4 regions of the Geodermatophilus maliterrae genome follow, and region 1 is predicted to be linked to each of the others. Evidence: riboswitches for the same ligand, from Rfam matches in the RefSeq annotation. Region 1 holds a riboswitch; each other region holds the start of a gene.
What was found. A riboswitch is a leader RNA that binds a small molecule or an ion and turns the genes downstream of it on or off. The one in region 1 is predicted to bind cyclic di-AMP.

Region 1 (3,512 bases):
GACGTCGCGCAGCCACAGCGGCCACGAGCGGGTGGACAGGCCGTAGCGGTGCCGCACCACCTCGCCGTAGGCCGACACCGGCAGCGTGGCCAGCCGGCCGATCACGACCAGGGCGACCGTGCCGAGCAGCACCTGCCAGACCCAGCGCCCGCCGAGGGGGCGCGCGACCGCGGTCACCAGCCGGCTGCCCAGCCGGGTGAGACCCAGCAGGGCGGAGACGGTCAGCCCGAGCAGCAGGCCCGCCAGCGAGGCGGGGCGGATGTCGGCGGCGAGGGCCTCGGCCCGCCGGAGGGCCTCGGCCGGCAGCCCCGCGTCGGCGCTGACCGGCGTGGTGCCACCGGGCGGCGCGGGCAGCAGGGTCCACGGCGTGCGGACGGCGATGAGGACCACGAGCGCGGCACCGAGCACGGCCGCGACCAGCAGGGCGGCCCGGCGAGGGCTCACCCGGCCGATCCTAGGCGGCGTCGTCCGGGCTCCGGTCCCACCCCGTTCCGGACGGGGCGAGGGCCGGCGACCCGGGTGGGTCGCCGGCCCTCGCGCCCGGCCCCGCCCTGAGCGTTGTCGAGGGGGGCAGAGGGGTGTTCAGACGACGCGGCGGATGGCGGTGATGCCGCCCATGGAGTCGACCGACACGGCCTTCACCGGCTCGCTGGAGGTCGAGGCGTGCACCATCTGACCGTTGCCGATGTACATCGACACGTGGCTGACCGGGCTGTAGTAGAAGATCAGGTCACCCGGCTGCAGCTGCGACCGCGAGACGGCGGTGCCCATCTGCGACTGCATGCGGCTGGAGTGCGGGAGGCTGACCCCCGCCGCGGCGTAGGCGTACTGCGTCAGGCCGGAGCAGTCGAAGGCGTCCGGACCGCCGGCGCCCCAGACGTAGGCGTCGCCGACCTGCGCCAGCGCCGTCTGCACCGCCCCCTGGGCCGCGGTGCTCCCTCCACCGGCCGGAGCCGCGGCGGGGGCAGCCGGAGCCGCGGGGGCGGCGGGAGCTGCCGGAGCCGCGGGGGCGGCGGGAGCGGCCGGGGCCGCCGGGGCCGGGGCGCTCTGGCCGACCGTGCCGCCGGACTGCTGCGCGGCCAGGGCCCGCTGCGCGGCTGCCGCCGCCTCCTGCTGGGCGGCGGTCAGCGCGGCGACCTGCTCCTGGTAGTCGGCGATGTCGTCCTGGAGCCGCGCCTCCTGGGCGCTCAGGTCCTCCAGGGTGCGCTGCGCGTCGGCCTCGGCGGCCTCGGCGTCGGCCCGCGCCTGCGTGGCCGCGGCGGCGGCCTCACCGACCTCGGCCATGACGTCGGTGGTGTGGCCGGCGATCTGGTCGAGCACGGCCAGCCGGCTGACGAAGTCCTCGGCGGAGTCGCTGGTCATCAGCAGGTCCAGCTCGGGCATGGTGTCGCCGCCGGTGTAGGCGGTGCGGGCCACCTGCCGGATCTGCCCGTCGAGCGCGTCGAGCTCGGCCCGCGCGTCGGCGGCCGCCCGGTCGGCGTCGCCGACGGCGGTCCGCTGCTGGGCGAGCACCTCGCGGGCCTCGTTGACCTGCTCGGCGACGACCTCGAGCCGGTGACCGGCATCGGCGGCGAGCTGGGCGGCCTGCTCGGGACTGGTGGCCTGCTCGGGGTCGGCCGTCGCGGTACCGGGCAGCAGGGCCAGCACCAGGCTGGCGGTGGCGCCCACGAGCGCGACCCGGCCGAGACGGCGGAGCAGCGGGGGGCGGCGGTGCGGGCCGGCGACGGGACCGGCGGTACGGCGGGCGGTGGACTGTGCGCGCGCATGCCCCAGGGCAGGGCGGGGGGTCGCCACGGGCGGCGGCTCTCCGTTCTTCCTCAGCAACCGCCTACCGAGTTAGCTGACGGGTTCGGGCTGGGAAGACGTGCCCTATCTCCGTGCGCCGGAGGAGCTCCGGCGCACACGAGAACTCACCCCAGTGCTGCGGTGGGTCCCCGGCTCACCTCGCGCCCGCCCAGGGGCGGCGTCCGGTGACTCGGCGGTGTCCGGCCGAGGCCACCTCGCATCGGGTGACGACCACCCGGCCGAACGGCGGCCACAGTACGGACGTGATGCAGTTGTGACAAACGGGGGTCCCGGGAACTGTGGGAAGACGCACGGTGGACGATCCCGACACTCCGGGGCGTGGCGAGATGTCCACAGCGGCGCACGGTGTGTCCCCGTCCTGCCCGGCTCAGCCGGTGCGGCGACGCCCCGCCGGACGCCCGCCGCGCGACTCGTCCCGCCCGGCCGTCGAGGGCCGGTGGCGCAGCGGCGGCACCAGGCCGCCCTCGGCGAGGGCCCGGACGGCGCGCCGCTCGACGTCGTCGAACTCCACCACCACACCGGGTCGCGGGAGGACGACGTCGTCGGTCGTGCGGGCCGCCGGGACGGGGGGCACCGGCAGCAGCACGGGCTCGGTGTGCCGCTCCCCCGGCGGTGCGCCCAGCAGGGCGGTGACGACGCAGTCGGCGCAGCCGGCACCGCGCGCGGTGCACGTGTCGCAGTCGATGAGCATGGCCGTGTCCCTCCGGTGTCCCGGCCGCGCCGCCCGCTGCCGGGCCGCGGTCGGGACGGTCTCCCTGTCGGTTGTCGCGCACGTTAGGGACGACCACCGACAGTCCCGGCTCAGCCGCCCGCGTACTCCCAGTGCCAGGGCTCCTCGCGGCCGTTGCCCGGGTCGGCCCACGTCGGGTGCAGCCAGCCGAAGCGGCCGGCGTTGGCGACCATCCAGGCGTACTGCGGGGTGCCGAAGGTCTCGATGCCGCCGCACAGGTCCACCGCCAGGCCCCAGCCGTGGTTGCTGGTCCCGGGGACCGCCGCGAGCGCCGGCTTCTCGCCGTAGAGGCGCACCTGGCCGGCGTAGGTGCGGTAGGAGTCGGTGATGCAGACCGGCTCGCCGAAGGCGTCGGCGAACGCCTCGCTCATCGCCCGCCACGCCGCGGCCGCGTCGCAGCGCAGCGCGTGGCCGGCCACGCCCAGCGGGCACAGCGCGCTCGGCGGGATCAGGCCGTTGGGATAGCCGCCCCAGGAACGGCCGCCGGCGGAGCTCGGCGGGTACACGGGGTTGCCGCACTCGACCGGCAGTGCGCCCCCGGTCGGCCCGGGCGCCGGCTGCTCCGGCCGCGGCCCCAGGCTCGGCCGGCCGACGTGCAGCACCTGGTCGGCGGGCAACCGCCGGACGACGACCGCTCCGGCCCGGCCGTCGGCGGCCAGCATCGTCTGCCGGTCCAGGGCGATGCCGACGTGGCCCAGACCGGCCTCCGGCGTGCCGAGGAAGACCAGGTCCCCGGGCAGGACGTCGGCGAGGTCGACCGGCGTGGTGACGGCGTAGAGCCCGGCCTGGTCGTCGGGCAGGTCGACACCGGCGGCGCCGTAGACCGAGGAGACCAGCGAGCCGCAGTCCCAGGAGTCCGGGCCGGCCGTCCCCGGGGCGTAGGGCCTGCCCAGGGCGTCCATCGCCGCGGTGACCGCCGTGACCGTCTCCGCGGGCAGCACGAGCAGCGACGTCGGCTGGCGGGGCAGCTGCGCGG
Region 2 (3,512 bases), on a different contig from region 1:
ACGCCGCGCTCTTCAGCCCGTCGCGCTCGGGAGCCTGGGACAGCTCCGCGGCCCGCACCCGCCGGGCCAGCAGGGCATCCACCCGGTTGCGCTCGGCGACCAGCGCGGCGACGTCGTCGAGGCCGTCACCGCCCACTGGACCACCCGAACACATGTACGAATCCTAGCTGATCGGGGTAGGGCGATCAACCTGAAAAGCCAGGTCAGCGGCTCGTAAGGTGCCATCAACGCTACAAAGGCACCACGTGGCAGAGGAGGTCGTGAGGTGTCATCAGCGCTACAAGGGCACCGTCTCCGAGCGGTCACGGCGGTGGCTGGCCGCCGACCACGCCGGCGACCACCGCGGCCGCGGCGTGACCGGACCGGACGGCGTCCGGCACGGGCAGCCCGGCGCGCCAGCCGAACAGCACCCCGGCGGCGAACGCGTCTCCGCACCCGGTCGTGTCGCGCAGCCGTCCCTCCGGCAGCGGCGCGACGGGCACCTCCCCCGTGCCAGCCGCCGTGACCACCCGGGTCGGGCGGGCGCCGGCGTGCACCAGCACCAGCCCGGGTGCCCACGCCGGCAGCTCGCCGTCCAGGTCCAGGGCCGTGGCCTCGGCGGCGTTGCAGCAGAGCAGGTCCGGCCGCAGCCCGGTGAGCAGGTCGACGTACGCGCCGGCACCGTGCTGCTCGATCCGGGTTGCGGCGGCGACGTCCACGCTGACCGGCACCCCGGCGTCGTGCGCCCTGTTCGCCGCGGCCCGCAGCGCGTCGGGGAAGCGCAGCAGGTCGTAGCCGTCGAGGTGGACGACGGCGGCGCCGGCCAGCCACTCCGACCGGACGTCGGCCGGTTCCAGCGCGCCCTCGCCGCGGTCGGTCAGCAGCGTGCGCTCGCCGTCGGGGTGCACCAGCACCGTCGACACCGGCGCCCGCCCGCGGCGCACCACCGCCACCTCGACGCCGCGCCCGGCGAGACCGGCCAGCAGGCCGTCGGCGAGCGGGTCCGCGCCGGCCCAGCCCGCCAGCCGGGACGGCACCCCCAGCCGCGCCAGGTCCGCCGTCACGTTGGCCGGGGCGCCGCCGGCCGCCGTCGTCCGTACGACCCGCTGTTGGCCGCCGACCACCAAGGGGGCCGACAGCTCGAGCATCTGGTCGGCGACCAGCTTGCCCAGCGCCACGACCGGTCCCCGCCCGGCGGGGCGGGGCCACGCCGGGCCGGTGGAGGTCACGGCCAGGGAGTCTCCACCGTGCACGGGATCCCGGGCGTTCCGGCCGGCCGGGCGCCCACGACCACCGGGAGTGGGTGACCGCGCCGTCCTGACGCGACGGCGCCCCGGCCCAACCAGGGCCGGGGCGCCGTCCGTGGAGCGCGTCAGGCGATGCGACGGGCGCCCTGGTACTGCGGCATCGAGTCCACGTCGACCACGGCCACCGGCTTGCCGGCGGTCGAGGCGTGGACCATCTGGCCGTTGCCGATGTACATGCCCACGTGCGAGACCGGGCTGTAGAAGAACACCAGGTCACCCGGCTTGAGGTCGGACTTCGCCACCGGGGTGCCGAACGTCGACTGGGCCTTCGAGGTGCGCGGGATCGAGACGCCGGCCGCCTTGTAGGCGAAGCTGGTCAGCCCCGAGCAGTCGAACCGGTCGGGACCGGTCGCGCCGTACAGGTACATGTCACCGCGCTGGGCGAGCGCGGTGTCGACGGCCGTCTGGGCCGCGCTGCTGGACGCGGCGACCGGCGCAGCCGTCACGGCCCCACCAGCACCGCCACCCACGGCAGCCGAGGCCGGGAGGGGCGAGAGGGCGATGCCGGCTCCGGCGATGGCCGCGACGGCGATGCCGCGGAACGAGCGACGAGCGGTGGACGTGCGGGTAGTCGTCATCGACGACGGTTCTCCTGTTCTCCACGATCGCCTACCGGGTTAGCTGACGGGTTCGGACGGAGGAGTCGCCCGGCGCGACGAGTCGCGCTCCACCCCAGTGCTGCGGTGGGTCCCCGGCCCGGGAGACCGGCTGGGTGCCGGTGTCCGGTTCGGCGCATCCGGCGGGTGTCACACGGGGAGTGACGAAGGACCCTGGCCGGACCGCGACGACGGTAGGTAGGGGTCCCTGAACGCTCAACCGGCCCGGTGGACCGCCACGCCCGACCCCGATCCGCGGATTTGACTCCGGTTCCGGATCCGACACGCCTCGGTGAGCTGCGCGGACACACGAGGTCCTTGACGTGCGTGTCGCCCCTGGCCGGCGCGGACACGCCGGGCCGGACGAGAAAGGACGCGGCGGTGCGTCCGAACGCGGAGTCAGCGGCCCGCCACCCACACGGCATGGGGACGCCGGGGATCCGCAGGGTTGCGGCGCGCGTCGACGGGGCACGAGGAGAGGAATCGACACGAGGAGGCAACCCCATGGGGATGTTGAGGAAGCTCGTCGCTTCGGGCGTCGCCGCCAAGGTGGTGCAGGAGCTCCAGAAGCCGCAGAACCAGGCCAAGATCAAGAAGTTCATCCGCGACTACCAGGCGAAGAACAAGGGGGGCGGCGGCACGGCCGGTCGCTACTGACCGCACCGCGCACCACCCTCGCGACCCTCGTCCCGGTTTCCCGGGACGGGGGTCGCGTCGGGTCTAGGTGGGGTGTTCGTGCCAGGCCGGGTCTCCTGTGTCGCGAGTGCGTCGTGGGAACGACTCGGCATCTGGATGAGGCGGTTCCGAGACCATGGCGTGTCAGGGTCCTTGCGTTCGATCCCGACGCGGTGCTGGCGCAGGTGCGCACGGCAACGACCCGTTGTCCGGGGCCCTCAACCTCAGGGGATGCCATGACCCAGCCCACCTACAGCCCGCCGCTTGCGCAGCCGCCCGCTCCGGCGCCGGCCAAGAAACCCTTCTACAAGAAGGCCTGGTTCCTCGTCCTCGCCGCCCTCGCGGTCATCGCGGTCGTCGCCCCTAAGGGCGGGAGCTCCGGCGACGACTCGGCATCGGGTGGCTCGGTCGCCGCCGGTGAGTCGGTCGCTCAGGACTCGACTGACGCGGTGGCTCAGGAGTCCGCTGACCCGGCCGCCGTCGGCATCGGCCAGTCGGCTGCCGACGGTGACTTCCAGTTCGTCGTCCACGGTGTCGACTGCAGTCAGACCGAGCTGGGCGACCAGTACTTCAACACGACCGCGCAGGGCCAGTTCTGCCTCGTCGACCTGACGATCACCAACATCGGCAGCGAGTCGCAGAGCTTCCTCGGCGACAACGCCACACTGTTCAACGCACAGGGGCAGAAGTTCAGCGCCGACACTGAGGCAGCGTTCTACCTGGAGAACGCCGACTCGCTGTACGAGGAGATCAACCCGGGCAACGCCCTGAACACCAAGGTCGTCTTTGACGTCCCGGCCGGCATGGTCCCCAGCTCGATCGAGCTACACGACTCGATGCTGTCCGGCGGCGTCACCGTCGCTCTGCAGTAATCCGTCCGACCGAAGGGGGCCCCGCCACGCCAGCGGGGCCCCCTTCGTCATCTCCGGTTCGACCCGACCCTTCAAGGCGCTCA
Region 3 (3,512 bases), on a different contig from region 1:
CGGGGCCAGGGCACCTTCACGGAGGAGGGTCCGTCCCGGTGACCGCCGCCTGGACCGTCCGCGAGGCCGCCGTCCGGACCTGGCGCGGGGTGCGCTGGTACCTGCGCGAGTGCAGCGGGGAGGCGCGCTGGGACGACCACCTGCGGCACTGCGCCGAGCACGGCCACGAGCCGATGAGCCGGCGGGAGTTCGAGCGGCGGCGCGCCGACGAGCGGGAGCGCAACCCCGTCAGCCGCTGCTGCTGAACCGGACGACCGCGGCCCCCTGCCCACGGGTGTGGGCAGGGGGCCGCGGTCCGTGGGCCCGGTGGCTCAGGCCGCGTAGTTCACGTGCACGTGGTCGAAGTGGTTGGCCGTGACGCTGCCGCGGTCCTCCATCTGCTTCCAGGAGCCGGTCGGCGAGCTGAGGATCTGCTGCTCCCAGATGACGTAGTCCACGCCGAGCTCGTCCCAGTGGTCGATGTGGTACTGGACGATCGCGTCGCCGAGGGCGGCGTCGGTCAGGACCATGTAGTCCAGCGCCAGGCCGGAGGGGTGGCCCTTGGGGTCGACGGCGCTGGCGCGGGTGCCGCCGAGGGTGATCGAGCCGGCGCCCGGCACGGCTGCGACGACGGCGTCCGCCGCGGCCTGGACCTGCGGCTGGACACTGCCGGCGCTGTTGGTGATGCGCGCGACGGCGGCAGCGGCCGTCTGGACGACGGGGGCCGACGTGGTCGACGGGGCCGACGTGCCGGCGGTCGTCGTCGTGGCGGCGGGGGCCGCCTCGGCCGGAGCGGCGGGGGCCGGCTGCGCCGGAGCGGCCTGCTCGGCCCCGGAGGTGGTCAGCACCAGTCCCGGCGTGAGGCTGTTCGGGTTGCTGCCGATGACGTCGACGTTGCGCTGGTACAGCTCGCGCCACGACTCGCTGTGGGCGGCGGCGATCTCGCGCAGCGTGTCGCCCCGCTCGACCGTGTAGTCGCCCCCCGCGGCGTGGCGGCCGTAGGTGTCGGCGCGGTCCCGGTCGCCGCGGTCGCCCGCGTCGTCCTGGCCGGTCGCCGGGGCGGCGACCGGCTGCTCGGCGGCGGCCGGCTGCTCGGCGGCGGGCGCCGGCGCGGACGTCCCGGCGGCGGCCGGGGTGGTGCCCTCGGTCAGTCGCGCCCCGCAGGTCGGCCAGGCGCCGATGCCCTGCCCGGCGAGGACGTTCTCGGCGATCGCGACCTGCTGGGCGGGGGTCGCCAGGTCGGCGCGGGGCGCGAGCTCGGTGCCCCCGTAGCCGGCCCAGGTCGCCTGGCTGAACTGCAGCCCGCCGTAGTAGCCGTTGCCGGTGTTGATGCTCCAGTTCCCGCCCGACTCGCACTGGGCGACGCCGGTCCAGTCGTGGGTGGGAGCGGCGGCCGCCGCCGGGGAGCCGAGGACACCGAGCCCGACGGCGGTGGCGCCGGCTGCGACGGGGGCCTTGGCGAGGACCTTCTTGGTGCGGACGTAGCGGGGTGCGCGGTGCTTGGCCATGAGTGGTCTCCGATCACCGCCGGCGAGGTGAGCTGTCGGGTTCGGGCGATCGGTGCCCGGCCGCGGGACGCGGCTTCACCCCGAGGCGCGCAGGCCGCAGGGCCGTGGCGCGCCGTGGACGTGGGTCCCCCACCCCTGCCCTGGGATCGGTGGAAGGCAGCCGGTGGGCAGGGTTTGGCGGTCCGGCGCCGCGCTCCCTTTAGCTGAGCGCAGCCAAGAAGCTACGTTCCGTCATGTCAGTTGTCGCCGTGACGCCGGTCACACCCGGGTCCCCCGGATCGCCGTCGGCGCGGCGTGACTGGTCAGCGGTCCGTCCGCGATCGGGTGCGTGGCGCAGGCCACGTCCACTGGACCGGCCCGGACACGCTTCGTCCCACGTGCCCCAGGAGTGTCCCGGCGCCCCAACGGGGGTCAGGTCGGGTGGGCGCGGTGCCGACTCTGAGAGCACGTTCCCGAGGCCCGCGGGCCCGTCCGAGGAGTGCCCATGCCGTCGTCCCACGACCCGAGCCGCCGCCTGACCGAGCTGCGCGCCGGCATGTCCGTCCTGACCAGTGCCGCCGCCGACCTCGGCGTCGGCAGCCAGACCGAGGTCCGCGTGCTGGCCGACGGCCGGCTCTGGCTGGCCGAGCAGCAGGTCGCGGTGAGCGCCGCCGACGTCTACCAGGCCGCCCGCGGGCTGGTCGCCGCCCAGCTCGACGCCATCGCGCAGGTCTCCGGCCAGCCGGTCGAGGACCACGCGTTGGCGTGGCTGGTGACGCTGCAGACCAACGAGGTCATGGTCGGCCTCGAGGACGAGGCCGCCGCCTTCGACGCCGCCCTCGACGCCCCGGCTCTCGACGGCCCCGCCTTCGACACCGCCGCGCTGGAGGACGACGCCGCCTGACGCGCTCCCGGGGCGGCGCGCGGTGGTGCCGGCACTCAGGGCAGCACGTTCGGACCCGCGTGCGCCGGGCGCGGCTGCTCCTCGGAGTAGGGGCGGATGGCGATCAGGGCGACGTCGTCGGCCGCCCCGCCCTCCGGGATCAGCGTGGCGACGATGCGGTCGCACAGGCCCTCGAGGTCGAGGTCCGTGCTCCCGGCGAGCAGCGCGGTCAGCCGCGCCATGCCGCTGTCGAGGTCGCGGACGGCCGGACGCGCGGGCCCGCCGACGGAGGGGGACGGTCCCGGGGGCGTCCCGGGGGCGGGATCGTGCTGCTCCAGCAGCCCGTCCGTGTAGAGCAGCAGGGTGGACCGCACCGGCAGGGTCAGCTGGTGCTCCGGCCGGGGCCGGTGCGGGTCGACCCCCAGGGGGAAGCCCACCCGGTCGGTGAGGACGTCGACCCTGCCGTCCGGGTGCAGCAGCAGCGGTGGCGGGTGGCCGGCCGAGCTCCAGGTGATCGACCGGTCGACGGCCGGGCGGTCGGCGTGGAAGCGCTGGACCCGGGCGACCAGGGCGGTGGCGAACACGTCGTGCCCGAGGGTGTCGCTGGCGACGTCGACGGCGGTGAGGACCTCGGCCGGACCGGCCGTCCCGGTGTGACCGGCCATCCGCAGCATGGTGCGCAGCTGGCCCATCGTGGCCGCGGCCGTGATGTCGTGACCGGCGACGTCGCCGATGACCAGGCTGGTGGTGCGCGCGGCGTCGAGGTAGGCGTCGTACCAGTCCCCGCCGACCAGCTGCGCGTCCTCGGCGGGCAGGTAGCGGGAGGCCAGCTGCAGGTGGTCCGGTTGGGGGAGCAGCGGGGGCAGCAGCGCCCGCTGCATGGTCTCCGAGACCGCCTTCTCGAAGGAGGCGACCCGCGCGGTCTCGACCACCAGGCCCGCGCGGGTCATCAGCGCGGTGACCAGCTCGCGCTCGCGCTCGCCGTAGGGCGGCGCGCCCCGCAGGCGGCCGACGGTGAGGACCGCGACCACCTCGCCGCGGCGGATCACCGGCGCGACGAGCGCGCTGCGCACGTCCAGCAGGCGGACCGCGTCCTGCTGGGCGGCGGTCAGGCCCGCCGCCTCCGGCAGGTCGATCAGCTCCACCTGCCCGGTGACCGCGAC
Region 4 (3,512 bases), on a different contig from region 1:
CTCCGGCGTGCGGTCCTGCGAGCGCGCGCTGGCCGAGGCGGGGTTCACCTCCCGCACCGTGCGCGTCGACGGCGACGAGGCAGAGGGCACGTTCCTCGGCACCAGCCCGTCGCGGGGTGGCCGCGCCGTGCCGGGTCAGCAGGTGTCGATCCTGGTCAGCAACGGCAGCGACTACGTGGAGCCCGCTCCCGCACCCCCGGCCAGGCCGGTGCCGGTGCCGGACCCCGAGCCCGCGCCGCCGGAGGCACCACCGGCCGAGCCGCCGCCGCCCGCCCCCGAGGCGCCGGCTCCCGAACCGGCACCGGCACCGGCACCCGAGCCGGCACCGGCACCGGAGCCGGCACCAGCACCGGCTCCCGAGCCCCCGCCCTCCCCGGATCCCGGGTTCCCACCGCTCCCGGGTCTGGAGCCCCCGCCCTTCCCGGTCCCGGGGTAGTCCCCCCGCTGCCGCCGGCCCAGCCGCTCGTCGAGCGACTGGGTGAGCAGCCACCCGGCCAGCAGCACCAGGTGCAGCAGGAACATCCACAGGCCGACGGCGACCACCGCGCCGACGGCGACCAGGCCGCCGAACGGTGCCCCGAGGTCCAGGGGCAGCGACAGGAACAGCACGAACCCCTGCAGGAAGCCGGACAGGCAGGCCGCGGTGAACAGCGCCCCGGAGGCCACCGCGCGGCGGCGGTGCCGGCCAGCGGCCACCACGCCGAAGCCCCACGCCAGGGGCACGGTGAGGACGAACAGCACCGAGTAGTAGCCGACGAAGAAGCGGCCGACGGCCGGACCCAGGCCCTCCTCCAGGGCCAGGTCGGCCATGAAGCGGGCCGTCAGCAGCAGCGGGTACAGCAGCACGGGTGTGACGACGACCAGCGGCAGGGTGAGCGCCCGTCCGCGCCAGCCGGTGAGGGTGTCGGTGTCCCGGTGCCGGCTGAAGCGCAGCAGGGCGCGCCGCAGCCCCTCGCCGTAGAACGACAGCGGCACCAGCGCCAGGAGGAAGCCGAGCAGGTCCAGGCGGAGGCCGGCGGCGGCCAGCCGCTCCACCGCCCCGGGCGCGCCCAGCTCGGCCGGCAGCAGCTCGGTCAACCGCCCGACGAGGGCGCGCACCTCGGTGGGTGAGGTCACCAGCGCGGTGAGCCGGACGGCCACCAGCAGCAGCGGCACGACGGCGATGCCGGCGTAGAAGGTCAGCCCCGCGGCGATGAGGGCGAGGTCGCGGCCGCGCAGCAGGCGGCGGGCGCCGCCCAGCAGCGCCCGCGTCTCGGCACCCAGCCGGGCCGCCGTCCACCTCCGTGCCGGGCTCACCGGCTCATGCCACCAGTCCGGGCGGTCCCGCGCCCGCCGAGCGGCCGGGGCGGGAGTCGGCTCAGTCGTCGGGGTTCGTGTCGTCGGTGGTGGGCGCGTCGTTGCCCGGGTTCTCGCCGGTCTCCTGGCAGCTCGCGTCCTGCTCGTTGCTCGCGTTCTCCCCGCTGGCGTCGCAGTTGGTCGGGCCCCGGGAGAAGTCGGTGTTGTCACCGCAGGCGACCACCGAGCCGAGCAGGGCGAGCGCGAGGAGCGGCCGGGCGAGGCGCATCCGCGTGGATGAGGACATGCTCCGACTCGTGCTCGGCACGGGGCACTCCCAAACCGGGTGGACCGAACCGGGAGCCGGCCGGTCGACCGGGTGTGACACGGGAATTCAAATGACTCATTGTCACGAAGCAGTCACAGGCATTACGGTGAGTACGTCCAATGGGGCACTCCGTCACCGACCTGGGTGACACCCCGTGGACGCCGTCGAGCCGGTCCGCCCGTGAGGGAGACCGGGCCGGGGACCCATCGCAGTCCCGGGGTGAAGTGCGCGCGGACACCCGTGCGCGCCGGGCGACTCCACGCCCGAACCCGTCAGCTAACCCGGTAGGCGGCCTGGGAGAAGGAGAGACGCCGAACCGTGGCGCCCCTGAGCACGTCCGTCCCCGGCACGTCCGCCTCCACCCGGTCGCGCCGCCGCGCCGTCCTCGCCCTCGTCGGCACCCTCGGCCTGGGTCTCGGTCTCGGGGCCGTCCCGGCGCCGGCCGTGGCGGAGGAGCCGACGTCGGCCGCCGAGGCCGCCCGGCTCGTCGCCGCCCGCGGGCACGAGCTCGAGGTCGTCACCGAGCAGTTCAACGAGGCCCGCGAGACGCTGACCGCCCAGCAGGCCGCCGCCGAGGCCGCCGCCGCGACGCTCGCCCAGGCACAGGCCGCCGTCGACGCCGCCCGCGACCAGGTCGTCGGGATCGCCCGCTCCGCCTACACCGGCGACAGCATGGGCCCGCTGCAGGCGCTCATGACCAGCCAGGACGCCGACGAGTTCGTCAACCGGGTCACGCTCCTCCAGGGCGTCGCCGGCTACCAGGGCGAGCTGCTCGGCCAGGCCGCCGCGGCCACCGGGACCGCCACCGCCGCCCAGGCCGCCGCCGCCGAAGCCGCCGCCGAGGCCCAGCGCCAGTACGACGACGTCGCCGCCCAGCAGGCCCGCCTCGAGGCGCAGATCGCCGACTACCAGGCCGACTTCTCCCGGCTCACCGCCGAGGAGCAGCGCGCCGCCCTCGAGGCCGCCGCGGCCGCGCACGCCGCCGAGGACACCCGCGCCAGCCGCGACGACGAGCGCGCCGAGAGCTCGACGGCCGGGAGCGCCACCTCGTCGTCCTCCGGCTCCTCGTCCGCCGGGACGTCCAGCGCCCCGGCGGCCGCCCCCGCCGGAGGGGGCAGCGGTGCCGCCGCGACGGCGGTGGCCACGGCCATGGCCCAGCGCGGAAAGCCCTACGTGTGGGCGGCAGCCGGCCCGGGCTCCTACGACTGCTCCGGTCTCACCCAGTACGCCTTCCGCGCCGCCGGCGTCACCCTCCCGCACTCCAGCGCCATGCAGTCGCGCATGGGCCAGGCGGTCTCCCGCGCGGACCTGCAGCCCGGTGACCTGGTCTTCTTCTACAGCCCGGTCAGCCACGTGGGCATCTACATCGGCAACGGCCAGATGGTGCACGCGCCGACCTCGGGCGACGTCGTCAAGGTGGCCAGCGTCGACTCGATGGGCGGCTACGCCGGCGCCCGCCGCGTCGCCTGAGGGAAGGACCCCCTGCCCCCACCGCTCGCGAGCTCGCGGCGGGACCCTGCGGGGTGCACCGTCCTCCCCGCCGGAGCCCCGGCACCGCCCAGGTGCCGGGGCTCCGGCGGGGGTTGACGCCGTCGCGCCGTCCGAGGACAGTGATCTACGAAGAGAGCGGCGCTCTCGAACTGGAGGTCGACGTGACCCGGACGTGGTGGGCCTCGGCGGTGGCGGCGCTCGTGTCGGAGGTCGCCGCTCTCGTGGCGCTCGGCTGGTGGGGGTCCAGCGCGCCCGGTGGAGGCGTCGTCCGGGTGCTCCTCGGAGTCGGGCTGCCGCTGGTCGCGATCGTCCTGTGGGGTCTGTTCGCCGCACCGCGGGCGGTGGTCGGCGTCCCGGTGCTCCGGGTGACGACCACGGTGCTCGTCTTCGGCTCGGCCGCGGCCGCCCTGGTCGCGAT

Region 2: linked by a shared signal. The riboswitch ahead of ABQ292_RS22640 (C40 family peptidase) and the one ahead of ABQ292_RS15335 (C40 family peptidase) in region 1 are both predicted to bind cyclic di-AMP.
Region 3: linked by a shared signal. The riboswitch ahead of ABQ292_RS04865 (transglycosylase family protein) and the one ahead of ABQ292_RS15335 (C40 family peptidase) in region 1 are both predicted to bind cyclic di-AMP.
Region 4: linked by a shared signal. The riboswitch ahead of ABQ292_RS05680 (C40 family peptidase) and the one ahead of ABQ292_RS15335 (C40 family peptidase) in region 1 are both predicted to bind cyclic di-AMP.

The regions. Positions count from the first base shown of each region.
Region 1 is NZ_JBFNXQ010000048.1:30,866-34,377, forward strand. It holds gene ABQ292_RS15330 (M48 family metalloprotease) at 1-444, opposite strand, end outside; gene ABQ292_RS15335 (C40 family peptidase) at 583-1,668, opposite strand; cyclic di-AMP (ydaO/yuaA leader) riboswitch at 1,811-1,991, opposite strand; gene ABQ292_RS15340 (hypothetical protein) at 2,174-2,497, opposite strand; gene ABQ292_RS15345 (NlpC/P60 family protein) at 2,608-3,512, opposite strand, start outside.
Region 2 is NZ_JBFNXQ010000109.1:3,564-7,075, reverse strand. It holds gene ABQ292_RS22650 (HNH endonuclease signature motif containing protein) at 1-154, opposite strand, end outside; gene ABQ292_RS22645 (carbohydrate kinase family protein) at 303-1,208, opposite strand; gene ABQ292_RS22640 (C40 family peptidase) at 1,352-1,864, opposite strand; cyclic di-AMP (ydaO/yuaA leader) riboswitch at 1,877-2,011, opposite strand; gene ABQ292_RS22635 (hypothetical protein) at 2,387-2,539, shown strand; gene ABQ292_RS22630 (DUF4352 domain-containing protein) at 2,794-3,429, shown strand.
Region 3 is NZ_JBFNXQ010000009.1:20,830-24,341, reverse strand. It holds gene ABQ292_RS04875 (carbon starvation CstA family protein) at 1-42, shown strand, start outside; gene ABQ292_RS04870 (CstA-like transporter-associated (seleno)protein) at 39-245, shown strand; gene ABQ292_RS04865 (transglycosylase family protein) at 312-1,487, opposite strand; cyclic di-AMP (ydaO/yuaA leader) riboswitch at 1,490-1,649, opposite strand; gene ABQ292_RS04860 (hypothetical protein) at 1,972-2,370, shown strand; gene ABQ292_RS04855 (GAF domain-containing SpoIIE family protein phosphatase) at 2,406-3,512, opposite strand, start outside.
Region 4 is NZ_JBFNXQ010000011.1:6,532-10,043, reverse strand. It holds gene ABQ292_RS05695 (transglycosylase domain-containing protein) at 1-436, shown strand, start outside; partial or broken gene ABQ292_RS05690 (YhjD/YihY/BrkB family envelope integrity protein) at 454-1,296, opposite strand; gene ABQ292_RS05685 (hypothetical protein) at 1,358-1,582, opposite strand; cyclic di-AMP (ydaO/yuaA leader) riboswitch at 1,762-1,908, shown strand; gene ABQ292_RS05680 (C40 family peptidase) at 1,922-3,073, shown strand; gene ABQ292_RS05675 (YrdB family protein) at 3,214-3,512, shown strand, end outside.